DNA from 2 places in the Bradyrhizobium sp. WSM2254 genome. Region 1 is predicted to be linked to the other one. Evidence: riboswitches for the same ligand, from Rfam matches in the RefSeq annotation. Region 1 holds a riboswitch; the other holds the start of a gene.
What was found. Region 1 has a riboswitch for S-adenosylmethionine ahead of A3M7_RS0112725 (homoserine O-acetyltransferase). Riboswitches for the same ligand answer to the same signal wherever they lie in the genome.

Region 1 (14,587 bases):
GCCGCTCGACGGTGACAAAACTGTCGCCGGCCTTCTCGCCGGCCTTTTCAGCGGCATCGAAGGTGCGGGCCAGTTCGGGCGCCAGATAGATCTGCCCGCCGCCACCGGAGACCTTCGGCACCTTGTTCAGGGCGTCCTCGGTCGCCTTCAGAATTGCGCGGGAATTGCCGCCGGCACGGTCGATCAGACCGGCAGCGAGCCCCTCATTGTCGTCCAGGAGGACTTTCAGGACGTGCAGGGTCGAAAACTGCTGGTGCCCCTCGCGCATCGCAAGCGATTGCGCCGACTGGATGAAGCCCCTGGATCGTTCGGTATATTTCTCGATGTTCATCTTTTCTGTCCCTCGGCCTGCCCATGGAGCCCTCTAAGGCACTCCACACGGCATCTTCATTGGGTTTTCCATTACCGCATTGACGTTTCTCAACCGGTAACGGCCGTTTTTTACCGACGTTGCCGCCGGCCTGAGGCAAATGTGGGAAGCGGCTTGCGGGAGTGAAAGAGGCGAGTTCACAATTTCGTGCGCGGTTTGGCCGGCTTGGCGCCGGGAGGTCGAATCCCCTAAGTAGCGGCATGACAGCCAGCCAGACCGCCGAAATCACCGATCTCTATCGCTATCCAATCAAGGGCCTGACGCCGGAGCGCCTGCCCCGCGTCGCCTTGCGGCGAGGGGAAACCCTGCCCGCCGACCGTCGCTACGCCATCGAGAACGGCCCGAGCGGGTTCGATCCCGAGGCGCCGGCCTGGAAGCCGAAGATCCAGTTTCTGATGCTGGCGCGCAATGAGCGGCTGGCTTCCCTCGACAGCCGGTTCGAGGACGCGACCAACCGCCTGACCATCCGCAAGGACGGCCAAATCGTCGCCAGCGGCGATCTGGAGACCGCCGCCGGGCGCGCCGCCATCGAGCGCTACTTCAGCGAGAACTTTCAGCCCGAGCTGAAGGGCCCGCCCAAGGTTCTGTCAGGCCGCAACCACAGCTTTTCCGACGTCGCCCGCAAGGTCGTGTCCATCATCAATCTCGACAGCGTCCGCGCGATCGAGGCCATGCTCGATGGCACCGCCGTCCACCCCCTGCGCTTCCGCGCCAATCTCTACGTCAAGGGCTGGCCGGCCTGGTCCGAGCTCGACCTCGTCGGCCAGACGCTCGCGATCGGCCAGGCCCGGCTGCAGGTGGTCAAGCGCATCGTCCGTTGCCCGGCCACCAATGTCGATCCGGAGACCGCAAAGCGCGACCTCGAAATCCCGCCGACGCTCTCGCGCCATCTCGGCCACATGGATTGCGGCATCTATGCCGAGGTGATCGCCGGCGGCGAGATCGGCGTGGGGGATGCAGTCGCGGTGGAAGAGCCGAAGCTGGTGTGAGCTTCGTAGGGTGGGCAAAGCGAAGCGTGCCCACCAACTCCGTTAGCGTTGCGAGATGGTGGGCACGGCGCTGTCGCGCCTTTTGCCCACCCTACGCATCCGTCACCTTCAGTTCGGCATCACATACGCATAGATGCGGCCGCGCGAGACCGGGGCCTCGCGGACGCGGTTGCCGTTGTTGCCGGAGATCATGATCGGATTGCCCTGCGCGTCGACGCCGGTGATGATTCCGACGTGGCCGCCCCGGCCCCCGCGCGACATCACCGCGATGGCACCGACCTGCGGGCCGGAGACACGCGTGCCGTAACGCGCGAACGAATTCGTCATGTCCGAGCCGGTGCCATGGTGGCCGGTTTTCTCAAGCACCATGTTCATGAAGCGCGCGCACCACAGGCTGCCGCGCCCGGTCGGGTTGCCGCCGAGATAACGGCGCGCCTCGGACACGAGGCCCGATCCGCCGCCGAAACCGCTGCTCATACCCATGTTGCCGGCGTTGCCAATGTCGCCAGCGCTGCTCTTGTTGACAGCATGGCTCATGTTGGCAGCGCGGCTCACTTTGCCGGCGCGGCGCATGTTTCCGCCGATGCTCATGTCACCGCCGCCCGCGTAGCGCATGTCACCCATGCCGCCGCTGTTGGCGTTCGGATCGTAGCTGGCCTGGGTGTTCATGAATCCGCCGGCCTGCAGCTGCGCCGCGCTGCGCTCGAAGCGCGAGCTGCGGGCCTGGTGCCGATAGTGATGATGTCTGCTGGCGTGATGCACGTAAGCGTGCCGCTCTGCGCTATGACGATGAGGCCGCGCCGAGGCCGGAGAAACAAACGCGGCGACCGCCGCGAAGAAAAGCGCCAGCGCGACAACACAACGCGACAGGCGAGACGCAAACAACTCGAACATTAGTCATCCTTCGTTGACACCCCCACTCCCAGCCGGCCCGTGCGCGGCCGACATCCGCCGGGCCGTAAAGCTTCCGGATGTGGCGAGAACAAGACGCCGCGCGGCGACGGGAATTAACGCTTCGGGTAATTGTTGCGATGATTTTGTGTCGATGCAGGTCTGTTGCCGCCGCATTGCGGACAACAGCATTAACTGCAATTCTCGAAACAACGGCTTGAAGAGAGGGAAACGGTTAATGCCCCACGCCACGACCAGGGACGACGTCCGCATCTATTTCGAAGAGGCGGGCCAGGGATCGCCGATCATTTTTCTGCATGAGTTCGCGGCCGACTACACCAATTGGGAGCCGCAGATGCGCTACTTCTCGCGCGGCCACCGCTGCATCACCTATTCCGCGCGCGGCTACACGCCATCGGACGTGCCTGAGGGCGAGGTCTACACCTACACGCATTTCTACACCGACGCGCTCGCGGTGCTCGATCATCTCAGGATCGATCGCGCGCATCTCGTCGGGCTCTCGATGGGCGCCTATTCATCGCTTCAGGTCGGACTGAACGCGCCGCAGCGTGCACTGTCGATGACGCTCGCCGGCGTCGGCTCCGGCTCAGAGATCGATAATCTCGACGCCTGGCGCGAGCAATGCCGCGCCAACGCCGAGCAGTTCGAGACGCTCGGCTCCGCGGAAGTCGCGAAAGTCACGCGCGAGGCGCCGAGCCGGATTCCGTTCCTGGTCAAGGACCCGCGCGGCCACGCCGATTTCTACGCCGCGCTGGCGCGGCACGATGCCAAGGGATCGGCGCGCACGATGCGCGGCTTCCAGGGCGGCCGCCCCTCGATCTACACCATGACGGACATGATCAGGGGCGTCGCAACGCCGGCGCTGATCATCTGCGGCGACGAGGACGATCCCTGCGTCGGGCCGAGCCTGTTCTTGAAAAAGCATCTGCCGGCCGCGGGCCTTGCGATGTTTCCGAAGTCGGGGCACGTGCTCAACCTCGAGGAGCCCGCGCTGTTCAACGAGACCGTGGAGCGGTTCGTCACGCTGGTGGAAGCGGGAAGATGGCCGGCGCGCGATCCGAGGTCGGTGGCGGCGCATTAAGACGAAGGCGCCGCCAAGTACGCCGCCACGTAGCCGGATGGTTGTCGTTCCGGGGCGCTCGAAGAGCGAACCCGGAACCTCGAGATTCCGGGCTCGCGCTTCGCGCGCCCCGGAATGACGCCTACAGCGTCACTTCCCTCCGCCGCGCGTCAGCAGAAACACGCCCTGCTCGCCGAACATGTTCCACACCCACCAGGGCAGGTTCAGCGGCACTGGGCGGCCATAGAGATCGAGTGCCACCGAGCGTTCCATCTTGACGTTGATCTCGTCGCAAAGCTCGACGAAATCCTTGATGGTGCAGAAGTGGATGTTGGCGGTGTCGTACCAGGTCGCCGGCAGGTTCTCGGTGCGCGGCATGTGACCGCCGATCAGAAGCTGAAGCCGCATCTTCCAGAAGCCGAAGTTCGGGAACGACACGATGGCGCGGCGACCGATGCGCAGCAGATTCTCCAGCACCACACGCGGCTGCCGCGTCGCCTGGAGCGTCTGCGACAGGATCACGTAGTCGAAGGCATCATCGGGATAGTTCACGAGGTCGGTGTCGGCGTCGCCCTGCACCACTGCGAGGCCCTTGGCGACGCAGCGGTTGACGCCCTCGCGCGACAATTCGATGCCGCGGCCATCGATGCCGCGGGTCTCCAGAAGCTGGAGCAGATCGCCGTCGCCGCAGCCGACATCGAGCACCTTCGAGCCCGGCTTGACCATTTCGGCGACGAGCAGATGGTCGGCGCGAAAATGACCTGATCGTTCCGAGTCAAGGCCGCCCAGCGGCAGCACTTCCTGCGCTGACATCCTAACTACCCTTGTGAGCTATTCTTGCCGTTGAGTCCGCGCGCCTTGCCTGCCGATTCCAGGAAGGCGCGGGCGATGTCGAAGAATTCGGGCACGTCGAGCAGGAAGGCGTCATGGCCGCGATCGGTCTCGATCTCGGCAAACGACACCCGCGCGCTCGACGCATTCAGCGCATGCACCAGCGCGCGCGATTCCGAGGTCGGAAACAGCCAGTCGCTGGTGAAGGAGACCACGCAGAAGCGCGTCTTGATGCCGGTGAACGCCTTCGCCAGCACGCCGCCATGGTCGCCGGCGATGTCGAAATAGTCCATCGCGCGCGTCAGATAGAGATAGGAGTTGGCATCGAAGCGCTCGACAAAGGACGAGCCCTGGTAGCGCAGATAGGACTCGACCTGGAAGTCGGCGTCGAACGAGAAGGTCGGCAGTTCGCGATCCTGCATGCGCCGGCCGAACTTGCGATGCAGTGCGGCGTCGGAGAGATAGGTGATGTGCGCAGCCATCCGTGCAACCGCAAGGCCACGATGCGGATGGATGCCATGATCGGCATAGCCGCCATTGTGCCAGTCGGGATCGGCCATCACAGCCTGGCGGCCGAGCTCGTGGAAAGCGATGTTCTGCGCCGAGTGCCGCGTCGAGCAGGCAATCGCCAGCGCGGAATACACGCGCTTGGGGTAGGCCGCCGTCCATTGCAGCACTTGCATGCCGCCCATCGAGCCGCCGACCACCGCGAACAGCGTGTCGATGCCCAGCCGGTCGATCAGCATAGCCTGCGCGCGAACCATGTCGGGGATGGTGATGACCGGGAAATCCAGGCCCCACACCTTTCCGGTCGCGGGATTGATCGAGGCCGGCCCGGTCGAGCCCATGCAGCCACCGATGACATTGGCGCAGATGATGAAGTATTGGCTCGGATCGAGCGGACGGCCCGCACCGACCAATGTTTCCCACCAACCGGGCTTGCCGGTGACGGGGTGCACATTGGCGACATGCTGGTCGCCGGTCAGCGCATGGCAGATCAGGATCGCGTTGGAGCGGTCCGCGTTGAGCTCGCCATAGGTCTGGTAGGCGATCCGGAACGGCGAAAGATCGACCCCGCAGTCGAGCGACAACGGCTGATCGGCGCCGAAATGCGCGACGAGCGAACTCGGATGATCCACCTCATGCGACCGTTCATCGGCACTGATCGCGGGACTGGGAATCGACGTGACGCCAACCATCTCTGACCATCGACCTCGTTTGCGATCGGACTTCCGATCGCGACTGACATCAGGCCATAAAAAACCCGGCCTGAACGATAGGTTCGGCCGGGATCGAAAGCGTCCCCGGCCTGTTTAGCGAGTTTTTTAACGTGGCTGCAAGCCGGCCGGCTCAAATGACCACGGAACAGGCAAAACCTAGCGGCTTGGACGGTTTTCGTCAAGATACGGTCCGGATTGACCAAATTCGTCCCCGTCGCGTCAGCCGAAAAGGCCCAATTTCCCTTTGCATTTCTCTTTGCTTTCGCCGCTCCGACTGCCTAATCAAGACACCGACCGCAGCGGGTCCGACCTGATGGACCCGCATTGGAACGCCTCTCAACAGCACTTGCCAGATATGTCTCAACGTCCGCCCGCGCCACCATCGTTGCAGGAATTGCGCAAGGAGATCGACGCGATCGACGAGGGCATGCATCGCCTCCTGATGCAGCGCGGCGACATCATCGACCGCCTGATCCAGGTGAAGCAGACCCAGGAGGTCGGCTCGGCGTTCCGGCCGGCGCGCGAGGCCGACATGATGCGGCGGATCGTGGAGCGCCATCGCGGCATCCTGCCGCTCGACACGGTCGAGAGCATCTGGCGCGTCATCATCGCGACGTTCACGTACGTGCAGGCACCGTTCGCGGTGCATGCCGACATCTCGGTGAGCGAGCCCGCGATGCGCGATTCCGTGCGATTCCATTTCGGCTTCACCGTGCCTTACGTCGCGCATTTCAGCGCGCAGGCGGCGGTCGAGGCGGTGGCGAAATCCAAGGGCGATCTGGCGCTGGTCTCGGCGACGTCCAGCCGCACCCCGTGGTGGCTGGAGCTGGAAGCCGAAGGCGCACCGAAGATCATCGCGCGGCTGCCTTTCGTCGAACGCGCCGACCATCCGGCCGCGCTGCCCGTGTTCGCGATCTCGCGCGTCGCCGACAGCGCCCTGGTGACGGAGGTGGAGACCTTCAGCGTGCGCGTCTCCGGGTGGAATGCCGAGATCGCGCGGGCGCTGTCGCCGCTCGCCGACATCGTGGCGGTGCCCGATACCGCCTTCGACGGCGCGGCGCTGCTGGTCTCGGTCACGAGCGCGAGCAGCATCGACAAGATCAAGGCTGCCCTGATCGAGGCGGGGGCCTCGGTGCGCTCCACGGCCCTCGTCGGCAGCCACGCAACGCGCTATACGGTGCCCCCGACCGGGTCGAAATCGTAAGTCACGAGCCGCCTGCCATTCCGGAGTTGAAGATGTCCCGCCCCGTGCCGAACCCCGGCATTCTCGATATTGCGCCTTACACGCCCGGCAAGAGCCCGGTGCCGGAGCCGGGCCGCAAGGTGTTCAAGCTCTCGGCCAACGAGACGCCGTTCGGTCCCTCGCCCAAGGCGATCGCGGCCTTTAAGAACGTGGCGGATCATCTGGAAGACTATCCGGAAGGCACCTCGCGGGTGCTGCGCGAAGCCATCGGCCGCAGCTTCGGCCTCGACCCCAACCGCATCATCTGCGGCGCCGGCTCGGACGAGATCCTCAACCTGCTCGCCCACACCTATCTCGGCCAGGGCGACGAGGCGATCTCGACCACGCACGGCTTCCTGGTCTACCCGATCGCGACCATGGCGGTCGGCGCCAGGAACGTCATTGCACAGGAGAAGAACCTCACCTGCGACGTCGATGCCATCCTCAAGGCTGTGACGCCGAAGACGAAGCTGGTGTGGCTCGCCAATCCGAACAACCCGACCGGCACCTATATTCCGTTCGACGAGGTCAAGCGCCTGCGCGCCGGCCTGCCCTCGCACGTGCTGCTGGTGCTGGACGCCGCCTATTGCGACTACGTCTCGCGCAACGATTACGAGATGGGCATCGAGCTGGTCGCCACCACCGAGAATACCGTGGTGACGCACACCTTCTCCAAGATCCATGGCCTCGCCGGGCTGCGCATCGGCTGGATGTTCGGCCCCGAGCACATCATCGACGCGGTCAACCGCATCCGCGGTCCGTTCAACGTGTCGACGCCGGCGATGTATGCCGCAGTCGCCGCGATCGAGGACACCGCGCATCAGACGATGTCGAAGCAGTTCACCGAGACCTGGCGCAACTGGCTGACCGAGGAGATCGGTAAGCTCGGGCTGAAGGTGACGCCGAGCGTCGCCAATTTCGTGCTGATCCACTTTCCGACCGAGAAGGGCAGGACCTCGGACGAGGCCGATGCCTTCCTCACCAAGCGGGGCCTCGTGCTGCGGGCGCTGAAGAACTACGGCCTGCCGCATTCACTGCGCATGACCATCGGCACCGAGGAGGCCAACCGCCTCGTCGTCGACGGTTTGCGCGACTTCATGGCCGGCAAATGAGCGTACAGCCGCACTTCCAGCGCGTCGCCCTGATCGGCTTCGGCCTGATCGGCGGCTCGATCGCGCGCGCTGCGAAGCTCCAGGGCCTGGCCGGCGAGATCGTCACCACCGCCCGCTCGGAGAAGACGCGCGCCCGCGTGCTCGAGCTCGGCATCGTCGACCAGGTCGTGGCGACCAATGCGGAAGCCGTGAAGGATGCCGATCTCGTCATCCTCTGCATTCCCGTCGGCGCCTGCGGGCCTGTGGCGCAGGAGATCGCCGCGCAGCTGAAGCCCGGCGCGATCGTCTCCGACGTCGGCTCGGTGAAGGGCGCGATCGTCAGGGACATGGCGCCGCATCTGCCGAAGACCGTTCATTTCGTGCCGGCGCACCCCGTGGCGGGCACCGAGCATTCAGGGCCGGATTCCGGCTTTGCCGAGCTCTTCATCAACCGCTGGTGCATCCTGACGCCGCCGGAAGGCGTCGATGCGGCGGCCACCGATCGCCTGCGCGCGTTCTGGGCGGCGATGGGCGCCAAGGTCGAGATCATGACGCCGGATCATCATGATCTCGTGCTCGCGATCACCAGCCATCTGCCGCATCTGATCGCCTACACCATCGTCGGCACCGCCGACGAGCTGGCGCAGGTGACGGAGTCAGAGGTCATCAAGTTCTCCGCCGGCGGCTTCCGGGACTTCACCCGCATCGCGGCGTCCGATCCGACGATGTGGCGCGACGTCTTCCTCGCCAACAAGGAAGCCGTGCTGGAGATGCTCGGAACCTTCACCGAGGATCTGGCAAAACTCACCCGCGCGATCCGGCGCGGCGACGGCGAAGCGCTGTTCGACCACTTCACCCGCACCCGCGCCATCCGTCGCGGCATCGTCGAGATCGGCCAGGATTCGGCGGCGCCCGATTTCGGCCGGCCGCATGCGGCGCTGAAGAAGCCGTAGCTCCTGTCATTCCGGGGCGCCCGAAGGGCGAGCCCGGAATCCATTGGGCCACGGCGCACGCGGTGAAATGGATTCCGGGTTCGATGCTACGCATCGCCCCGGAATGACGAGAGAGGTTTTAATACAGCGGCGGGATCTGGCCGACCTTGACCGGGCCGAGCAGCACGGCGCCGTCCACGAACTTCAGCGGGAAGCTGCGGGCCTTCTTGCCTTCCAGCGTGCTCTCGGTGCCGATCGAATTGATGCCGGCGGCAACGCCGGCATTGGCGTTCTGCTTGATGACCTTGCCGAGGCCGGGAACGGCGCGATCGAGCGCGCCGAACAGATTGTTGAGATCCTGCGACTTCACGCCGGGCGCGACGCGGTCGAGGGTTGCCTGCGGCACGCCCTCTTCCAGCATCTTCTCGATGCCGAGCGCCGGGATCACCCGCTCGAGGCCCGTCACCGTCATCTGCAATTCGCCGTCGAGTCGGCCATTGGCCGAGAGTCCGAGCGTGCCGGCTGCGACCGCGATCATCTCGCCCTGCTGGATCCGCGACTGCACGATCTCGATATGACCGCCGGCGGCCTGGATCTCGCGGAAGCGCTGCGGCCAGGGTTTTGGCGTGAGGTCGGAGAGGCCGGTGACCTTGGCGCGCGTGTCCGCTTCGAACGGCTCGGCGAGCAAGGGATGCACGCCCTGGATGCTGCCCTGCGCGAAATGGAGCACGGTCTCGATCACGGGATGATCGGACGGCGATCCGTCCGCGAGGCGCCCGTGCAGCTCGACCTGCTTGGCGCGCGCGAGCGGCACCTGCACGCTGCCGTCGAGCCGGTTGATGACGGGATCGTCGAACACGATGGAGGCGCGGTCCGGCACCGCCGGCAGGCCGACCACGCTGCTGCGGCCCTTGCTCCAGTTCACCACGAAGGTGTTTTGCGTGACGCCGTCGGTGAGGGTCGCCGGCGCGGAGAATTCGGCGATGACGCGCTTTGGATCGTAGACCTGGGCGACGACCAGGATGTTGTCGAGCCTGGCCGTGAACGGCGTCTTGCTCGCGTTCTGCGAGACCAGGGCGACGCTGGCGCCGGAGCACTGGACCTCGAAGCGGAACGGGAAGCCCGCGATCGAGCGCTTGGTGCAATCATAGATGCGGCCGGACTTGGCCTCCTGCGCGCGCCAGGCGTCCGCGGCGATCTCGGCCTGCGAAGCGGCATAGAACCAGAAGCAGCTCCACGCGACGGCGAGGATCAGGAGGAGAACGGGTGCGATGAAAAGGCCCCAACGGGGGCGGCGGCCTGCGGCAACGGTCAGATTGGACATGCGGCGACCCTTTGACCCCAGATTTTGTCAAATGTAAGCGAGGTTGGCTTGCTCCGAAAGGCGGAGAATTCGCTTCGCTTGGGGACGCGGGTCTGGTAGCCGTGCCGGCCATGTCGGAAATCACCCTCCCCTCCGTCACGACAGCCAAGGGCGACCTCTGGGTGTTCGGCTATGGCTCGCTGATGTGGCGGCCGGGCTTCGAATTTATCGAACGTGTCCCGGCGCGGCTGGTCGGCGAGCATCGTGCGCTCTGCGTCTATTCCTTCGTGCATCGCGGCACGCCGGAGAAGCCGGGCCTGGTGCTCGGGCTCGATCGCGGCGGCGCTTGTCGCGGCATCGCCTTCCGTGTCGCCGAAGAGAACCGCGCCGACGTCGTCGCCTATTTGCGGGAACGCGAGCAGGTGACGTCGGTCTATCGCGAGGTGATGCGTTCGGTGTGGCTGGAGAACGATGCGCGGCTGCGCGTCTCCGCACTCGCTTATGTCGTCGACCGCGGCCATGTGCAATATGCCGGCCGGCTGTCGCTCGCCGACCAACATCGCCACGTGCTCCAGGGGCATGGCCAGTCCGGAGCCAATCGCGACTACGTGACCGCGACGGTGAAGGCGATCGAGGCCGAGGGCTTTCGCGACACGCAGCTGCATCAGCTCGCGACGATGCTGCATGGGGAGGCGCATTCCCTGCACGCGCCGGCTCCGAGCGAAGACCGCGAAAGTCGCTAGCTGCCGGTCGGCGCGTAGCTCGGGGCCGAACCGATCAACTGCTCCTGCTCCTTGCGGCCCGCTTCGACGAGGCGGCCGGTTGCCTCTTCGATCGCAGTTTGCACGCGGGAGAGATACTCGTCCTTCGGCAGGCCGGCCGGCAGCGGATCGAGAAACTCCACCACCAGCGTGCCGGGATAGCGCATGAAGGTGCGGCGCGGCCAGAACAGGCCGGAATTGAGCGCGATCGGCAGACACGGCACGCCGCAGGACGAATAGATCTGCGCAAAGCCCGTCTTGTAGTCGGGAGGCGCGCCCGGCGCGCGGCGCGTGCCCTCCGGAAAGATCACGAGCTGGCGGCCGCTGCGCACCGCCACGCGTGCCCGCCGCGTCATGTCCAGCAGCGCCTTCACGCCGGCCTTGCGGTCGATCGCGATCATCCCGGTCTTGACCAGGAACTGACCGAACACCGGAATCTGCATGAGCTGACGCTTGAGGATGAAGATCGGGCGGTGGAAGAACCCAGGCAACACGAAGGTTTCCCAGAACGACTGATGCTTTGCCACGATCACCAGCGGCCCCTGCGGAATCTTCTCCTGCCCGCGGAATTCCACCTTGATGTTGCAGATCACCCGCATCAGGACCAGCGTCGCCTTCGCCCACCATTCCGCGACCGTCAACATGGCACGCGGCGGCATCGCAAAGGTCGGCAGCGCCACGATCGCGAGACACACCAGCACGGCATAGAACAGCACGTTGAACAGGAGCGAGCGCAGGAAAATCAAGAACATCGACGATCCGATCAATTGCCGATCAATTGGCCTGTGCGGTGGCGGGCCGCTTCGGCTGCATCCCAGGAGGCTGCTCCGATACTTCGGGCGAAAGGTCAATCCCGAAATCCTCCAGCCGCACCCTGAGTTCGGCCGCGATGTACTTGACATATTCCGACAGCAGCAGCCGCAAGGTGGACGCCGAGGCCCACCACGGCTCCTCGCGCCATTTGTCGCCGACCACGGCGAACGGGATCAGAATCGTCTCCGGCATCGCGTGCGAGAATTCCACCAGCGCGCGCGGCATGTGATAGTTCGAGGTCACCACGATCAGCGATTTGAACCGGCGCGCCTGCGCCCAGCGGCGCGCCTCCGCCGCATTGCCGCGGGTCGAGAGCGCGGTGCGGTCGAGGTCGACGCAGCAGGTCATGAAGGACTGGTTCTCCGGCAGCGTGCGGGAGATGTCGCTTGCGGTCGAGGTCGGATGCACGCCGGAAATCAGGAGCCGCCTGCCGTAACCGGCAGCCAGCAGCTCCATCGCATCCGACACCCGCGAGGAGCCGCCGGTCAAGACCACGATGCCGTCCGCCTTGCGGTCCGGCACGATCTCGGCCCCGCGCAACTGCGACAGGAACGCGATGAAGCCCGCCGCCGCGCCGACGAAGGCGAACGCGATCGTCGACACCACGGCTGCGCGCAGCCAGCCGCGCGGCAATTTCGGCGATCGATCGTCGGTCGGCGAGGTCATGCGATGTCGGTAATCCCTTCCCCGGATGATTTTAAAACGTTTTGAGGCGAAGTGGAGTCCGGTTTATCGGGCTCCATCAACGTAGCGAAAACACTCGGGCCGCGAACTCGATCACCCTCTCCCCTTGTGGGAGAGGGTGGCTCGCCGCGGAGCGGCGAGACGGGTGAGGGGTTCTCTCCGCGAACTCGACGTTCGTGTGCGCGGAGAGAACCCCTCATCCGGCGCCGTAGCCGAAGGTTCGCTTCGGCGTCGTCTTTAAAAACGGCCGCCGGAGGCGGCCTATGCCACCTTCTCCCACAAGGGGAGAAGGAAGAAAGCAACTCAATCCACATCATTCAGCGTCGCGAACAGCGTCTGGCGCGAGGCGACGGCGGTGATGGCGCCGATCAGCACCGCCTGCACCGCGAGCACGACATAGCCGGAGGGCCGCAGCGAGAAGGTGCCGAGCAGGGCGGCGAACTGGTCGCCGACCGGCGTCCCTGAAAACCAGCCGGCGATCGACTCGGAGAAGCCGAACACCAGCATGGCGGCGCCGCCGCCAATCACGCCGCCCTCCAGGCCCAGCCTGAGGAAATGGCGCAGGAAGCGGTTGGCGATGTAGCGGTCGCCGGCGCCGACGAAATGCAGGACCTCGACGATCGGACGGTTCGCCGCCATGGCGCCACGGGTGGCGAACGACACCGAGATGATGGTCGCGATGATGACGAGCGCGAGGATGCCAAGACCGGCGATCACGGTGGCGTTGGTCATCGAGCGCATGCGCTCGATCCAGGCGCGGTGATCGTCGACGCTGGCGCTGGGCGCCACTTGCGTCACGCGGGCGCGCAAGGCGGTCAGATCGAGCGCCGTGCCGGGCTGCACGCGCGCGATGATCATCCGCGGCACCGGCAGATCGTCCATCGACAGTCCGGTGCCGAGCCAGGGCTCGAGCAGCTTGCCGCTCTCGTCCTTGGTGAACGGCTTGACCTCGACGATGCCGGCTTGGGCGCGCATCGCCTCGGTCACCGCGGCGGTGTCGCGCTCGAGGTCGCGCCCGGACTGCGGGCGAATCTGGATGGTGATTTCGCTTGCTACATCCGACTGCCATTCGGCGGCGGAGGCGCTGACCAGCAACACCGTGCCGGTGGTCATCGAGGCGAGGAAGGTCATGATGGCGACGACGGCGACCAGCGCGCGGCCGTGGATCGAGGCGCGCGGCACGATCGGCGACATGTTGCGCGCCTTGGCCGGAAGCTGCGGACGCTCCTGTCCGAGATCGACCAGTACGCCGCGCTCGTCGGGCCTACTCATAGACGTGCAGCCGTCCCTGATGCAGCACCAGCCGCCGCGCCTCGTACTGGTCCATCAGGCCGATATCGTGGGTCGCGATGATGACGGCGGTGCCGGATTTGTTGAGCTCGATGAAAAGGCGCAGCAGGCGGCGGCCGAGCGTCGGGTCGACGCTGCCGGTCGGCTCGTCCGCGAGCAGAAGTTGCGGCCGCGAGATCACCGCGCGCGCGATCGCCGCACGCTGCTTCTCGCCGCCGGACAGGATCGGCGGCAGCGCGTCCATGCGCTCGCCGAGTCCGACCCAGCGCAGGAGGTCGATGACCTCCTTGCGATAGCTCGACTCGCTGCGGCCCATGACGCGGAACGGCAGCGCGACGTTCTCGTAGGTCGTCATGTGATCGAGCAGGCGGAAGTCCTGGAGCACGATGCCGATGCGCTTGCGCAGGTCGGCGATCTCGTCCTTGCCGAGCTGCGAAATGTCGTGGCCGAACAGGTTGACGAGACCGCGCGTCGGCCGGTGCGACAGGAACAGCAGGCGCAAGAGCGAGGTCTTGCCGGCGCCGGACGGGCCGGTGAGGAACTGGAAGGAGTGCGCCGGGATCTGGAAATTGAGGTCGCGCAGGATCTCCGGCCCCAGACCGTAACGCAATCCGACATTTTCGAACCGAACCAAGCTCAGCTCCGTTCGAGAGGGGGCGATGGCCGCGACGCGATGCTCCGCCACACGCGATCAACGGTTTTTGCGACCGTTATGGTTTCCGGTTCGTTAACGGTCGCCCTGTAGCATCCAGGACGCCCGGGTCTCCGCGACCCTGGCATCGTCAAGACTCGTTCATGCATCAAGGCTCGTCCATGCATATCGTCTGCCCCCATTGTACGACATCCTACGCCATCAAGCTTGCGAGCCTTGGGGCGAACGGGCGGACAGTCCGCTGCTCCCGGTGCAAGCAGACCTGGGTCGCCTATGCCGAGGATGCCATCGAGGAGGCGTCCGTCCCGGCCATGGCTGCGGCCAGCCAGGCCGACGACCAATCCGACCTCGCCGAGCAGTGGAACTCCTACGCCAAGGACGACGGTGCCACCGACACGCCTGTCGTCGACAGCCCCTCCATCGCCAGCGACTGGCCGGAGGAGGACGCCAAGGAGAC
Region 2 (14,587 bases), on a different contig from region 1:
TACGGCCGCGCGATGCTGGAGAGCGGCGTCGTCATCGCCACCGCGCGCATCCTGCGCCGGGTCTGGCAGATCTATGTCGCCCACGTCTTCCTGTTCACGATCTTCCTCGCCGAGATCTCCTACGTCGCGACCAGCTTCGAGAACCCGCTCTACACCGAAGAGATGGGCATCATGGACTTCCTCAAGCAGCCCGACGTCACCATCGTGCAGGCGCTGCTGCTGCGCTTCCGTCCCGTCAACATGGACGTGCTGCCGCTCTACATCGTGCTGATGCTGGCGCTGCCTGTGATCCTGTGGTCGATGAAGTGGAAGCCCGATGTCACGCTCGGCCTCTCGGTCGTGCTCTACGTGGTCACCTGGCAATACGACCTCTACTTCTCCGCCTATCCGAACGGCTTCTGGGCGTTCAATCCGCTGGCCTGGCAATTGCTTTTCGTCTTCGGTGCATGGTGTGCGCTCGGAGGTGCGCGGCGCATGTCGCGTATTCTGGCTTCACCGGTGACGATGTGGATCGCGATCGCCTATATCGTCGCGGCGTTCTACGTGACGCTGACCTGGTACCTGCCGCAGCTCTCGCATCTGATGCCGAAGCGGCTCGAACAGTGGATGTATCCGATCGACAAGACCGATCTCGACGTGCTGCGCTTCACGCATTTCCTGGCGCTGGCCGCGCTCACCGTGCGCTTCCTGCCGCGCGACTGGCCGGGCCTGAAATCGCCCTGGCTGCGGCCGCTGATCCTGTGCGGCCAGCATTCCCTGGAGATCTTCTGCCTCGGCGTCTTCCTGGCCTTCGCCGGTCATTTCATCCTGGCCGAGGTCTCCGGCGGCGCCGTCATGCATGCGGTGATTAGTCTCTCCGGAATCCTGATCATGTGGGGCGTCGCCTGGGTGATTTCGTGGTACAAGCGCGTAGCTGACAAGAGCGGTGCGAAAACCAAAAACGCCGTCGGCAACGCCGATATGGCGGGAGGGGGCTGATGAAGGCGAAGGTTCTCCTGAGCCTGATCCTGCTATGCGGTGGCCTCGCCGCGCCGCCGGCGCGCGCGGAGGATGCTGCGCAGCCCGCTCCGGCCGCGCCCGCGGCCTGCGAATTGCCCTCCTATCTGCTCAGCAGCGAAGCCCAGCTTCCCAAGGTCGCCGACGCCATCAAGGCCGGCAAACCGCTCGAAATCCTGGTCATCGGCAGCCGCTCGACCACGATTCCGGCCTCCGAGGACGCTTCCTATCCGGCGCGCATGCAGGCCATTTTGAAGGACAAGCTGCCGCCGTCGGAAGCGGTGCACGTCTCCGTAGAAATACAGAGCAAGAAGACGGCAGAGGAGGCGGCCGCCAGCTTCGTTAAGCTGATGGAAGCAAAAAGGCCTACTTTGGTCATCTGGCAGACCGGGACCGTGGATGCTATCCGAGCAATCGATCCCGACGATTTTCGCGGCGCGGTGACCGAAGGGGTTTCCGCATTGCAAAATGCAGGGGCTGACGTCGTGTTGATGAACTTGCAGTACAGCCCGCGTACCGAAACCATGATCTCGGTGCCGCCCTATCTCGACAACATGCGGGTGGTGGCACAGGAGCATGACATCCCGCTGTTCGACCGTTTCGCGATCATGCGGCAGTGGAACGATCAGGGTCAGTTCGACCTGTTCAGCCCGTCCCGCGGGCCTGAGCTGGCGAAACAGGTCCATGATTGCCTTGGCCGGGCGTTGGCACAGTTCGTGATTGATGCTGCCCATCTGGGGCCGGCCCAGCAGCAAAATTGAGGTCTAGCGTTAATGAGTTCTCTCCGCCCTTTTGGCCTGACGGCATGGCTGGTTGCGCCCGCGGCGGCGGCGCTGTTGGTGCTGACGCCTGCTTCGCAATCGCGCGCGCAGGCGCAAGCCGCGCAGGCGACGCCCGCGCAGACCGCTAATCCCGCCCCCGCTTCGCCCTCCCAGACCACCGTCGCCGTGACGTCCCCCGAACAGCGCGGCATCACCGCGCGCGCCATCGACAAGGTGAAGCAGGTCGCGAAATCCGCCGGCGACGTCTTCAACCGCGTTCCCTGCCTGCCGCCGAAGGGCGGCTCGAAGACGATGGGCTCGCTGCCGCATGTCGCGAACAAGCTCGTCGCCGGCAAGCCTGTCGTGATCGTCGCGTTCGGCTCGTCGTCGACCGCCGGCTATGGCGCGAGTTCACCCGATTTCAACTATCCGAACCGTCTCGCCGCGCAGCTGCGCCGGCAATATCCGACCGCCGACATCACCGTCATCAATGCCGGCGTCGGCGGCGAGGACGCGCCCGAGATGATGAAGCGCCTCCAGAAGGAGGTGATCGACGTGCATCCGGATATGGTGATCTGGCAGGTCGGCACCAACGCCGTGCTGCGCAATCTCGATCCCGGCGACACCGCCAAGATGGTCGAGGACGGCATCTCCCGCATCCAGGCCGCCGGCGGCGCAGATATCGTGCTGGTCGATCCGCAATATTCGCCGGCCGTCAACCAGCGCAAGGAGAGCGCCGGCAAGATGGTGAAGCTGCTCGGCAAGGTCGCCGAGCTCCGTCACGTCGGCATCTTCCCGCGCTTCGAGGTGATGCGCGACTGGCACGAGAACCAATCGATCCCGGTCGAGAGCTTCGTCATCGCCGACGGCCTGCACATGAACGATTGGGGTTATGCCTGCTTCGCCCAGCTGCTCGGCGACGACATCATCCGCTCCGTCGGCCAGATCAAGCTCGGGGTCAACGTGCCCGGGGATGTGCGGGCGTACCGGCCGATGTAGTTCGGCTGCGTAGCCGTAGGGTGGGCAAAGGCGCGCTCTTCGCGCGCCGTGCCCACCATCTATCGTTAGCTCAATAGTGAATGGTGGGAACGCTTCGCTTTGCCCACCCTGCTCGCTCCCCTCACGCCTTCTCCAGCGCCGCCGTCAGATCCTCGATCAGATCGTCCGCATGCTCGAGCCCCGCGGAGAAGCGGATGAAGCCCTCGCTGATGCCGAGCGCGGCGCGGTCTTCCGGCTTCAGGCGCTGATGCGTCGTGGTCGCCGGATGCGTGACGAGGCTCTTGGCGTCGCCGAGATTGTTCGAGATCTTCGCGAGCTTGAGCTCGTTGAGCACGCGGAACGCGGCCGCCTTGCCGCCCTTGACCTCGAAGCCGACCAGCGTCGAGCCGCCGCGCATCTGCTTCTTCACCAGCGCCGCCTGCGGATGATCGGCGCGGCCGGGATAGATCAGCCGCGAGATTTTGGGATGGCTCGCCAGCACCTCGGCGACGCGGGCCGCGGTGTCGGTCTGCGCGCGCACGCGCACGGCCAGCGTCTCCAGGCCCTTGAGCAGAACCCAGGCGTTGAACGGCGAGATCGACGGCCCGGTCTGGCGCATGAAATTGTGGAGGTGCTCGGCGATGAAGGCTTCCGAGGACAGGATGATGCCGCCGAGGCAGCGGCCCTGGCCGTCGATGTGCTTGGTCGCGGAATAGACCACGACGTCGGCCCCTAACGCGAGCGGGCTCTGCCAGATCGGGGTTGCGAACACGTTGTCGACGACGAGCCGCGCGCCGCCCTTGTGCGCGATCTCGGCGATCCCGGGGATGTCGAGCACGTCGAGCGTCGGATTGGTCGGGCTCTCCAGGAAGAACGTCTTGGTGTTCGGTCGCAAGGCCCGCTGCCACTGGTCGAGATCGAGGCCGTCCACCAGCGTGGTCTCGATGCCGTAGCGCGGCAACAGGTCCTGGATGACGTAGAGGCACGAGCCGAACAGCGCGCGGGAGGCGACCACGTGGTCGCCGGCCTTCAGCGGCGCCAGGATCGCGGTCGTTACCGCGGCCATGCCGGTCGCGGCCGAACGCGCCGCCTCGGCGCCCTCGAGCTCGATCATGCGGCGCTCGAACATCGCGATGGTGGGGTTGGAGTAGCGCGAATAGATGAAGCCGGGATCCTCGCCCTTGAACCGCGCCTCGCACTCCTCGGCGCTGTTGTAGACGTAGCCTTGCGTCAGGAACAGCGCCTCCGACGTCTCGCCAAATTGCGAGCGCAGGGTGCCGGAATGGACCAGACGGGTTTCGGGGCGGTAAGCAGCAGGCGACTTCGACATAGGTACCTCCGACATGACCGTCTCGTCGAAAACGGTCACAAAAAAACCGGCCTGGATATATCCACGGGCCGGGATCACAGAGGTCCCCGGCCTGTTTAGCGACTTATTTAACGTGGCTGCAAGCCGGCCGGCTCAAATCACCACGGGATAAGTGATGCTCATATTCCGCAATGGCCTTTCCGTCAAGGCGTCCATCGGATAGCCGTAAAAGGCTAGTATTTCCCACATGTCCGGATGCGTTTGACCCCTGACGAGGACCCCCGGTTGAGTTTCACGATTGCCGCCGACGCCAATGGTATCCTGCCCGACCGCATGATCGCGGCGATGGCGGAGGGCGGCCTCATCCTGCCCGCCTACGACTTCGTCGAAAGCCAGATCCAGCCGGCGAGCCTCGATTTGCGTCTCGGCGACATCGCCTATCGCGTCCGCGCCAGCTTCCTGCCCGGTCCCGGCGCCACGGTGGCCGAGCGCATCGACGAGTTGAAGCTGCACGAGTTCAGCCTTGCCGACGGCGCGGTGCTCGAAACCAACTGCGTCTACATCGTGCCGCTGCTGGAAAGCCTCGCGCTGCCGCCGGAGATCGTCGCGGCCGCGAACCCGAAGAGCTCCACCGGCCGGCTCGACGTCTTCACCCGCGTGATCGCCGACGGCACCCGCCGCTTCGACATGATCGGCGCCGGATATCACGGCCCGCTCTATGCCGAGATCAGCCCGAAGACGTTTCCGGTGCTGGTGCGCGAAGGCTCGCGCCTCTCGCAGGTGCGCTTCCGCACCGGTGACGCCATCCTCAATGCCGACGAACTCGACGCGCTGCATGCGTCCGAGCGCCTCGTCGACATCGACGATGCCGATCTGTCCGGCGGCGTCGCCGTCTCCGTCGATCTGTCCGGCGAGAAGGCCAGCGGCTTCGTCGGTTATCGCGCCAAGCGCCACACCGGCGTCGTCGATGTCGATCGCCGCTCCGGCTATTCCGTCGAGGACTTCTGGGAGCCGATCTCGGCCCGTCCCGACGGCAGCCTGATCCTCGATCCCGGCGAGTTCTACATCCTCGCCTCGAAAGAGGCCGTGCAGGTGCCGCCCGACTTTGCCGCTGAGATGGTGCCGTTCGATCCGCTGGTCGGCGAATTCCGCGTGCACTATGCCGGCTTTTTCGATCCCGGCTTCGGCTATGCCGGCGCCGGCGGGCTGGGATCGCGCGCCGTGCTGGAGGTGCGCTCGCGCGAAGTGCCGTTCATCCTCGAGCACGGCCAGATCGTCGGCCGCCTCGTCTACGAGAAGATGCTGGCCCGCCCCGACGCGATGTACGGCCAGCGCATCGGCTCGAACTACCAGGCGCAGGGATTGAAGCTCTCGAAACATTTTCGGGTGTAGCCACATCCCCAACTGTCATGCCCCGGCTTGACCGGGGCATCCAGTACGCCGCGGCGTCTCGATTCAATCACAACGGCCTCTGGAATACTGGATCGCCCGGTCTTCGCCGGGCGATGACAGCGAATGTGTGGCGTGTTGCGCCGCCTCAGCCGCGATGACACACTCCCGCAAAACAACAAGCCGGGAGCGAACATGACCGCCGCAGCCGACTCCGCGCAGGACGCCCAATGGAAACGCTGGCGCGCGGTCGCCGATCTCTATCACGCCTATTTCACCGGCCTCATCCTGACCGTGGTCACGCGGCGCGGTACGGCGGATGCCGCGGAGTTCGTCTTCCGCGTGTTCCGTCGCCAGCAGCAGGAGCGTTTCCTGCCGGGGCTTGCGAAGCTCGGCCTTAGCCATCTGCCGCCGGCGGTCGCGGCTGCTCAATATCACTATCTCTCCAACTGGATCGGCGGCGTACATGTCGAATACATGTATGAGAGCGACGTTAAGGCCTGGATCCGCTATCCGCCGCCGCGCTGGATCTGGAAGGGCACCGCGATCTGCGGCGTGCCGGGCGAGGTTTCTCGCGCGATGCTGCGCGGCTGGCACGCCAACAACGGCGTGGCCCTCGGGGATCTGCGCCTCGGCTTCGTCTGCACCAAGCAGAGCGTCGACGGCCAGGACGGGCTCGAAGGCTATTACCATCAATACGACCATCCGCTCGAGCTCGACCAGCGACTGGTGTTCGCGCGGCACCTCGAGGCGCCGCTGTTCAATGCTGCGACCGCGCCGGCGCTGCCGGTCGCGAGCTGGCCGAAGCCGCGGCTGGAAAAAGCCTATCGCAACTATGCGATGGAATATGTCCGCACCGCCGCGCCCGTGATGGTGCAGCTGTTCGGCCCGGAAGACGCCGGCTATCTGCTGCATCTCACCGGCAGGCTGATCGGGATGCAGTATTTCGACGAGGTCGCGGCGGCGCTCACGATGAGCCGCGGCGGCGCGAGGGAGTTCGCATCGTTCCTGAACGCGTTGTTCGCCGCGCAGGACGACCGTGTTGAGATGACGCAGTCCGAAGGCACTTTCGAGCTCCGCCAGCAGAGCTGGAAGTTGATGGACGACGTCGCTGACTATCATCGCGCCTGCGCCAAGGTGCTGGAGGGATTGCTCGAGGGATTGGCTGCCGGCTGCGGTCGGCATATCAGCGTCCACATGCGCCCGGCCGCAGGCGGCCGTCCGCCGCTGGTCTGGACGATCGAATAGCGAAGGCTCGATCCGCGGGCTTCGCCTCTCCCCGCGTGCGGGGAGAGGCCGACGCGCGTAGCGCGGCGGGTGAGGGGGGCTCTCCGCGAGTCCAGCTCTCACCGTCCTCGCGGAGACTCCCCCTCACCCCGACCCTCTCCCCGCAAGCGGGGAGAGGGAGAAAAGGCAATTCCACCCACTGAAATGCGCTGCCGCAGGGCACGCCTGCATCAGGCGCAGGAGGAATCGGCGCGTGCCGTGCTAACAAGCCCCTGGCCGCGCCTTTTGCGCGATGAAATTTATTGGCACACCTAGTCATTGCCGCGCCGCAAATGGCGCTCGTGCCCGGGAGAGGACATGTCCGACATCGCCGAGATCCCGGTCGATGAACAAGAACGCCCGCTGCCGCCGCTCCCGCGTCCCGTGAAGAGCGCGCTGGTGGACGGGCCGATCCTGCGCACGCTGCTCTCCCTCGCCTGGCCGAACGTGATCGCGCTGTCGGCCGGCACCTGCACGGTGATCGCCGAGACCTCCTATATCGGCCGGCTCGGCGTCGAGGCGCTGGCCGCTATGGCGCTGGTGTTTCCGACAGTGATCCTGACCATGACGATGTCGGGCGGCGCCATGGGCGGCGCGGTGGCCTCCGCCATTGCTCGGGCGCTCGGCGCCGGCGATCGCGAGCGCGCCGGCACGCTCGCCGCGCATGCGATGCTGATCGGCATCAGCTTCGGTCTCGTCTTCATGCTGGGCATGCTGATCTTCGGACCCAGGGTGCTCGAAATGCTCGGCGGCCGCGGCGATGTGCTCACGCATGCGATCGCCTACACGCAGGTGTTTTTCGGCGGCGCCGTGCTGCCCTGGCTGCTCAACACCATGGCGGGCATCTTGCGCGGCACCGGCAACATGAAGCTGCCGTCGTTCCTCATCCTCAACTCCGCGGCCTGGCAGATCCTGCTCGGCGGCACGCTCGGCCTCGGGCTCGGGCCGGTGCCGCAGTTCGGCATGCGCGGCGTCGCGGCCGGCGCGCTGATCGCCTATTGCTTCAACATCTGCATCATGGGCTGGTACCTGTTCTCGGGACGCGCGCGGATCGCACCGAAGCTGCGCGGCTTGCGCATCCAGTGGGCGATGTTCTTCGACATCCTGAAGGTCGGCGCCATCGCCTGCTTCTCGCCGCTGCAATCGGTGCTGACGATCTCGATCTTCACCCACATGCTGGCGAAGTTCGGCACCGCGATCCTCGCCGGCTACGGCATCGGTGCGCGGCTGGAATTCCTGCTGACCTCGATCGCGTTCTCGTTCGGCATCGCCTCGGTGCCGATGGTCGGCATGGCCATCGGCGCCGGCCGCATCGCGCGTGCCCGGCGCATTGCCTGGATCGCGGGCGCGAGCGCATTCGTCGCGGTCGGTGCGCCGGCGTGCCTGGTCGCACTGTTCCCCGATCTCTGGGTCAACATCTTCACCGACAGCGCGACCGTGCGCGCGACCAGCCACCAATATCTGTCGACGGTGGCGCCGTTCTACGCCTTCATCGGGCTCGCCTCGACGATGTATTTCTCCTCGCAAGGCGCGGCCAAGGTGATCGGGCCGGTGCTGGCGCAGACCGTGCGGCTGATCTACATCTCGGCGACCGGCTGGTGGCTGTCGACGCATGACGCCAGCGCGCAGAGCTTCTTCTGGCTGGCCGCGAGCTCGATGGTCGTGCTGGGCCTGCTGTCGTGCTCCAGCGTGGTGCTGACCCGCTGGGGACCACGCGAGAGCAAGCCCGCGATCAGGCCGGCTCTCTCAGGTGTTGCGGACTAGCGATGCCTGTGGCGGCGATGGCCGCCACCGCCGCCGGCATTGGCGAGCCGCATCAATTGCGGGATCATCGCCATCATGTCGCCACCACTGGTGCCGCCGAGCATGCCCATGATGTCGCCGCCGCCCATGCCGCCGAGCCCCGTTGGCATATAGCCGCCTCCACCCATCGGCGTGTAGCCGCCATAATTGGGCGCACCAAACCCGCCGCCGAGATTGCCGCCACCGAGACCACCGAGGCCACCGCCGCCCATCATGCCGCCGAAGCCGCCGCCGCCGTTCTCCATCATCCGGCTCATCATCGGACCCATGGTCTGCATCAGCATGGCGAAGCGGCGCTTGCCCATCTTCGCCTTCATCATCTCCAGCATCGGCGCCATCTGGGTCATCATGTCCTCGCCGCCGGCACCTCCGCCGCCACCGTAGCCTGCGAACTGCGCCTTCGCGGGCGTGCTCGCGACCGAGAACAGCAGCAGCACGGCGGCTGCCTGGCAGATCACCTTGTCCGCACCTCTCATGGCATGCTCCTCGCGTGCGTGGCTTCGCCGGGAGAGCAGAGCCAACCGGACGCACGCGGCCATGGTTAGGGCCGAGGAGAGGAGGGCTCTGTGAGAAAAATCACAGAGCTGCGGGGCCTGGGCCGCCGTTACGCTGCGGCTGGCGGAAACGCCTTGTGCAAGGCGATCACGGCCTCCCCGGTTTGCTCCTGGACGTAAGCCGCAAGCTCGTTCGGCAGCATGTCGATGGTCCAGAGCAAGCGGCTCTTGCCATCGCCGTCGGCGATCACCTGCACCGAGGCGCTGTAGTGCTTCAGCCGCTCGTTGTTGATGGCATAGACGAGGCGCTGTCGCGCATCGTTGCAATCGACCAGCACCTCGCGCGCAACGGAACCGTTGGCGAAGGTGACGATGCGTGCATCGCCATCGAGCGTGCAGGCCGTGACGAAGCCCGGCACCAGTCGCCGGTGCAGCGCGCCGAAATCGCGCACCGCGTCCCAGACGTCGCGCGCGGGGGCATTGAGGGGGACGTCGTTGTGGATGGAGGCCATGATCAAGTCCTTTGATGTGGAGAGGCGAGCCATGAGGCCGTCAGCTCAAGTGTCATCGCCCGCCTTGTGCGCACTTGCGCACTGGGGCGGGCGATCCAGTACTCCGTGACGCCAGTGATGAAATCGAGAAGCCGCGGTGTACTGGATGCCCCGGTCAAGCCGGGGCATGACGGCGCGCGTGGTGGGGACCATCGCCCTCACACACAAACCGCCTCGACATTGTTGCCGTCCGGATCGATCAGAAACGCCGCGTAATAGGTCGGGCTGTAATCCTTGCGCGGGCCGGCGCCGCCATTGTCGCGGCCGCCGCTCTTCAGGCCCTCGCTGTGGAACGCCTTGACCGCGTCATGAGTCCCGGCGCGAAACGCGATATGCGCGCCGTCGGCCTTCCGCCCCTTGTTCAGGTGCAGCCACAGCGCCGGCTCGCCCTTCGGCCCGAAGCCGGCATAGCCGTCGCCGCTCGAGCACAGGACGTAGCCGAGCGGCGCCAGCACAGCGGTGTAGAACCGCGTGGCGGCATCGAGATCGGCTACGCGAAGTCCGATGTGGTCGTACATGTTCGTCTCCATTGCAAAGCGCGCCGCGAGTGGCGCACGCCGGAGACGAACCTAGTCAATTGAGGGCAGGCCGCTCTTGGAGAATCTTGCGCCCGGCGCCCGGCTAGTTCGCCGGTACGCCCGCCTGCCAGCGGACCACCCGTTTCAGGTGATAGACCTGAACCCACATGTTCGCTCCAATCACGCTGATCGTTGCGACGATCAGGGCTGTGAGCTTCTGCGGTGTATGCAAGGCGAGGACGAGCAGGAACGCGGAAAGGGCCGCCGTGACGCCGAAGCTGAACCAGAGCCCAACGAGCCGTGGTGCAAACCAGGCCGGCTGACCGTCGCTGTCCCACTGCATCGGAATCCTGCGCGAGCTGATCCGGCGGCCGTAATAGAGGGCACAACCCGCGATGAAGGCGAGGCCGACGACAAGCGCGATCAGCGTGGCCGCAATCACGTCACTCGAGGCACTGTTCATCTGCCGGTTCGCCGCGTTGAAGGGGCGCCAGGTCGCCCTTTGGTTGTAGTACCGCGCGATGTACCGCAAGCGCCAGCGCGTCACACCTGTCTGGTCAACAGACTGTTACCCTGCGATGCGGCCGACGTGTCTCAGTTGAGGACGAGGCGTTCCCCGAAGATCCTGCGCTCGCCCTTCGACGCCTGCCGGAACTTCGTCGGCGACACGCCGGCGGCACGATGGAAGGTGCGGACGAAATTGGAGAGATCGCCGAAGCCGACGTCATAGGCGACGTCGGTGACCGCGATGTCGTCCTCGGTGAGCAGGCGCGCGGCGTGTCGCAGCCGCGAGCGCACCAGATATTGATGCGGGGTGACGCCGAGCACGGCCGAGAACAGCCGCAGGAAATGGAACGGGCTCAGTCCCGCCTGCCGCGCGGCCTGTTCAAGGTCGACCTCTTCATGCGAGTTGGCGTCGATCCACAGCGCGGCTTCGACGGCGCGGCGGCGGTCGCGTGCGGTGGGTGTGGCCGGCTTGCGCGCCTTGCCCGAGACGACGTCAACGAAGCGGCCGGCGAGGATCTGGCCGATCTCGTCGAGGCCCAGATCGCTGTTGCCATCTGCCGCCGTCTGGGCGAGTTCGCCCAGCACCATCAGCTCGGGCAGCGGCGGTGTCGCGCCGACCTTCCAGATCTCGCGCCGTCCCCCGAGGGCATCGACCAGGTCCTCGCTGAAGAAGAAGCCCAGGCAGACGTCGCCGCTGACATGCTCATGCGTGCAGGTGTATTCCTCGCCGGGCGCGCCGACCAGCATCGAGCCTGCCACCAGTTCGAAGAAGCCGGCGCGGCAATGGCAGCCGAAGCTGCCGGCGCGGACATAGGCGATGGAATGGCCGGTGCGGCACTCCGCAAACGGCGTGTCGTCCGGCCCCGCATCGCAGCGGAACTCGGAGACCGTGATCGAGCGTGTCGTCAGCAGCGTGGTTGCATCCATGCCACCTATCTAGGTGGAGGGCCTCGGCGGGGCAACGGGCAGCAACACCTCGAACAGGGTCTTGCTGGCGACCGGATGGGCGCCCTCGAGCGCCAGCAATCGCCGCTTGGAGATCACCCCGCCATAGGGCGAGAGCCGGTCGGTGTAATTGCCGGCCTCCAGCACGCGGTGGCAGGGCACGATCAGCATGTAGCGATTTTTCGCAACCGCCTGCGCCACCGAATGCGCCGCGCCGGAGGCCCCCAGCGCCTTGGCGACCTCGTGATAGGTGCGCGTCTCCCCGCGCGGGATCGTGCAGGCGTATTCGTAGACCCGCCGGTTGAAGCCGGGCACGCCGCCGGCATCCAGGCTGACGTCGGAAAAGTCGGGATCGTTGCCCTGCAGCAGGCCCACGATGCCCTCGATCGCAAGCTCGGCATTCAATGGAGGCTGCTGCTCGCGCGCCTCGGGATGGACCTGGAAAATCCGGCGGCGGGTGTCGATCTCCCGCGCCTCCGGCAATTGCACGGCCACAACGCCGGTGCTGCTCCAGATGATGCCGCAGCGCCCGATTGCCGTGTCGAATATCGTATAGCCACGCCCCACCATGCACACGCCCCACTCAGTGCACGTCTCTCCCCAGACACGAGATCATAACACCGCCACAATCCGGCGCACCTGGAATCTTACTGAGACATTAACAACCGTCCGGCTAGGAGCGCCAAACCGCTTGGCGAGACGCGCCGTCTCGGCTAATCAGGACGGGCGTGAGCAGCGCATCCGCGGGCGTAGTTCAATGGTAGAACGGCAGCTTCCCAAGCTGCATACGAGGGTTCGATTCCCTTCGCCCGCTCCATCCTGCTTCGCGCGAAGGCGCTTCGCAGGATTTCCAGTCTTCGGCGACGCAATGCAGGATGCCCTTCGAAGCGTTAGCGGAGAAGGGTGCTAACCTGGCAGGCTTCGCAGAAACTCCACGATCGCAGCGTTCACCTCCGCCGGTCGCTCCTGCTGCGTCCAGTGTCCGCAACCCGGCAGCATCCTGATCTCGCGCAACTGCGGCACAAATTGCTTCATGTTGGCGAGGAGCTCGGCGGTGCCGGGGAAGGCGAGGACCATGTCGTGGTCGCCGGCGATGAAGAGTGAAGGCACCACCACCTTCACACCCTCGAAGGCCCCCATCAGCTCCCAGTTGCGATCGATGTTGCGGTAGTAGTTGAGCGGCCCGCGGAAACCGCTGCGGGCAAATTCGCCGCCGTAATAATCGAGGTCGGCGGCGCTCAGCCATGACGGCAGCGGTACCTGCACTTTCGGCAACATGCCGTCCTTGCGCGAGACCATGCCGACGCCGACGGTCCTGCCGGCGCGCTCGGCGTTGGCGCGGATCGCCGCCGCCCCTTCGCCGGAGCCGCCGAAGAGCATGGCGCCGAGCGTTGCGCGCGGATCCCGGTCGAACTCCGCTTCGGCGACCCCCGGCTCCTGGAAGTACAGCTGATAGAACTGCGCATCCGCCGTCTGCGGCATGACGCTCGTCGGCCGCACCGGACCGCGCGGCCGATAGGGCACGCTGAGGATGGCGGCAGCGCGGAAGCGATCAGGCCGCAGGCGCGCCGTGTGCCAGGCGATCGTCGCGCCCCAGTCATGTCCGACGATGACGGCGTCCTTCGCTTCGAAGGCGTCGAGCACGCCGACGAGATCGCCGACCATGTGGAGGATCGTGTACTGGTCGATTGCTTCGGGCCGGTCGCTCTTGCCGTAGCCGCGCATGTCGGGCGCGACCGCGTGGTAGCCGGCCGCCGCCAGCGCCTCGAGCTGGTGGCGCCAGGAGTACCAGCCTTCCGGAAAGCCGTGGCAGAGCAGCACCATTGGCCCCTTGCCCTGCTCGGCGACGTTGAGGCTGATACCGTTGGCCTTGATCGTCCGCTGCGTCGGCTCGCCCATCTCGTCGCCTCCCGATTATTTGTGGTTGGGGCGCATCCTAATCGGGTCTGCGAGCTCCGCAAAGATTCTAATATATTGGACTGCCGCTCGCGGCGTTCGCCTCCGTCCGCGCTAAGCTACCGCTCGCCCTGATGGGTGCGGTCCTCGTGTCGGGCAATGTTCGGATGAAGACCATGGACCAGCAGAAACTCGATCGCGCGATCGGTCGTCGCTTGAAGACCCTGAGGACGCAGGCGGGCATGACGTTGAACGAACTTGCAGGCCGCTCCGGCGTCAGCCGAGCCATGATCGGGCGGGTGGAGCGGGCGCAGAGCAGTGCAACGGCGGCGCTGCTCAACAAGCTCTGTGCGGCGCTCGACGTCACGCTGAGCGACGTCGTCGCGCTCGCGGAGAAGCCGCCGGAGCGGCTGATGCGGCTTGCCGACCAGCCGCTTTGGCGTGATCCCGACAGCGGCTACCGCAGGCGCCATGCCTCGCCGCCGGACGCGGCAAGCGGCATCGAGATCATCGTCGTCGACCTGCCGGCCGGCGCGCGCGTCTCCTACAGCCCCTGGGGCCGCAACGCCTTCACCCAGCAACTGCTGATGCTGGAGGGCGCGGTCTGCGTGCATATCGACGCCAAGACGGTGCGCCTGCGCGAGGGCGATTGTCTCGATTTCGACGTGATGCGTGCGGTGACCTTCGAGAACGAAACCAGACAGGACGCGCGCTACGTCATCATCACGCGGCGCGGCACTTCTTACGGGAAAATGTGATGCCGATGATCGTGCGGGACGCCACGCTGGAGGATGCCGAAGATATTTTGGCCATCTACAACCATGCCGCGATCAACACCACGGCGGTCTGGACCGACGGCCCGGTTGATCTCGATTCGCGGCGCGCGTGGATCCGGGCGCGACGGGAAGCCGGCTATCCCGTTCTGGTCGCGATGAAGGGCCGGGATGTGGTCGGCTTCGCGTCCTTCGGCGATTTCCGTCCCTGGCCCGGCTATCGCCACACGGTCGAGAATTCCGTCTATGTCGACGAGCGGCATCATCGTGCGGGCATCGGCCGCGGCCTGATGGTTGCGCTGATCGAGCGGGCCACGGCGCTGAACAAGCACACGATGGTCGCCGCGATCGAGGCTTCGAATTCCGCCTCGATCGCGCTGCACGCCTCGTTCGGCTTTGCC

Region 2: linked by a shared signal. The riboswitch ahead of A3M7_RS0101485 (O-succinylhomoserine sulfhydrylase) and the one ahead of A3M7_RS0112725 (homoserine O-acetyltransferase) in region 1 are both predicted to bind S-adenosylmethionine.

Annotation. Positions count from the first base shown of each region.
Region 1 is NZ_AXAB01000017.1:152,656-167,242, forward strand. It holds gene clpB (ATP-dependent chaperone ClpB) at 1-331, opposite strand, end outside; gene A3M7_RS0112705 (MOSC domain-containing protein) at 571-1,359, shown strand; gene A3M7_RS0112710 (TIGR02594 family protein) at 1,468-2,253, opposite strand; gene A3M7_RS0112715 (alpha/beta fold hydrolase) at 2,489-3,352, shown strand; gene metW (methionine biosynthesis protein MetW) at 3,482-4,144, opposite strand; gene A3M7_RS0112725 (homoserine O-acetyltransferase) at 4,150-5,361, opposite strand; SAM riboswitch at 5,455-5,534, opposite strand; gene A3M7_RS0112730 (chorismate mutase) at 5,738-6,586, shown strand; gene hisC (histidinol-phosphate transaminase) at 6,619-7,716, shown strand; gene A3M7_RS0112740 (prephenate/arogenate dehydrogenase family protein) at 7,713-8,648, shown strand; gene A3M7_RS0112745 (DUF2125 domain-containing protein) at 8,767-9,951, opposite strand; gene A3M7_RS0112750 (gamma-glutamylcyclotransferase) at 10,062-10,673, shown strand; gene A3M7_RS0112755 (1-acyl-sn-glycerol-3-phosphate acyltransferase) at 10,670-11,443, opposite strand; gene A3M7_RS0112760 (YdcF family protein) at 11,466-12,170, opposite strand; gene A3M7_RS0112765 (ABC transporter permease) at 12,492-13,460, opposite strand; gene ftsE (cell division ATP-binding protein FtsE) at 13,453-14,112, opposite strand; gene A3M7_RS0112775 (MJ0042-type zinc finger domain-containing protein) at 14,292-14,587, shown strand, end outside.
Region 2 is NZ_AXAB01000001.1:326,004-340,590, forward strand. It holds gene A3M7_RS0101470 (OpgC domain-containing protein) at 1-978, shown strand, start outside; gene A3M7_RS0101475 (lipolytic enzyme) at 978-1,757, shown strand; gene A3M7_RS0101480 (SGNH/GDSL hydrolase family protein) at 1,770-2,756, shown strand; gene A3M7_RS0101485 (O-succinylhomoserine sulfhydrylase) at 2,878-4,065, opposite strand; SAM riboswitch at 4,140-4,219, opposite strand; gene A3M7_RS0101490 (2'-deoxycytidine 5'-triphosphate deaminase) at 4,300-5,436, shown strand; gene A3M7_RS0101495 (hypothetical protein) at 5,629-6,681, shown strand; gene A3M7_RS0101500 (MATE family efflux transporter) at 7,018-8,463, shown strand; gene A3M7_RS0101505 (hypothetical protein) at 8,460-8,978, opposite strand; gene A3M7_RS0101510 (SRPBCC family protein) at 9,107-9,508, opposite strand; gene A3M7_RS0101515 (VOC family protein) at 9,706-10,065, opposite strand; gene A3M7_RS43655 (hypothetical protein) at 10,169-10,597, opposite strand; gene A3M7_RS0101525 (helix-turn-helix transcriptional regulator) at 10,660-11,499, opposite strand; gene A3M7_RS0101530 (methylated-DNA--[protein]-cysteine S-methyltransferase) at 11,509-12,087, opposite strand; tRNA gene A3M7_RS0101535 (tRNA-Gly) at 12,261-12,334, shown strand; gene A3M7_RS0101540 (alpha/beta fold hydrolase) at 12,424-13,416, opposite strand; gene A3M7_RS0101545 (helix-turn-helix domain-containing protein) at 13,590-14,171, shown strand; gene A3M7_RS0101550 (GNAT family N-acetyltransferase) at 14,171-14,587, shown strand, end outside.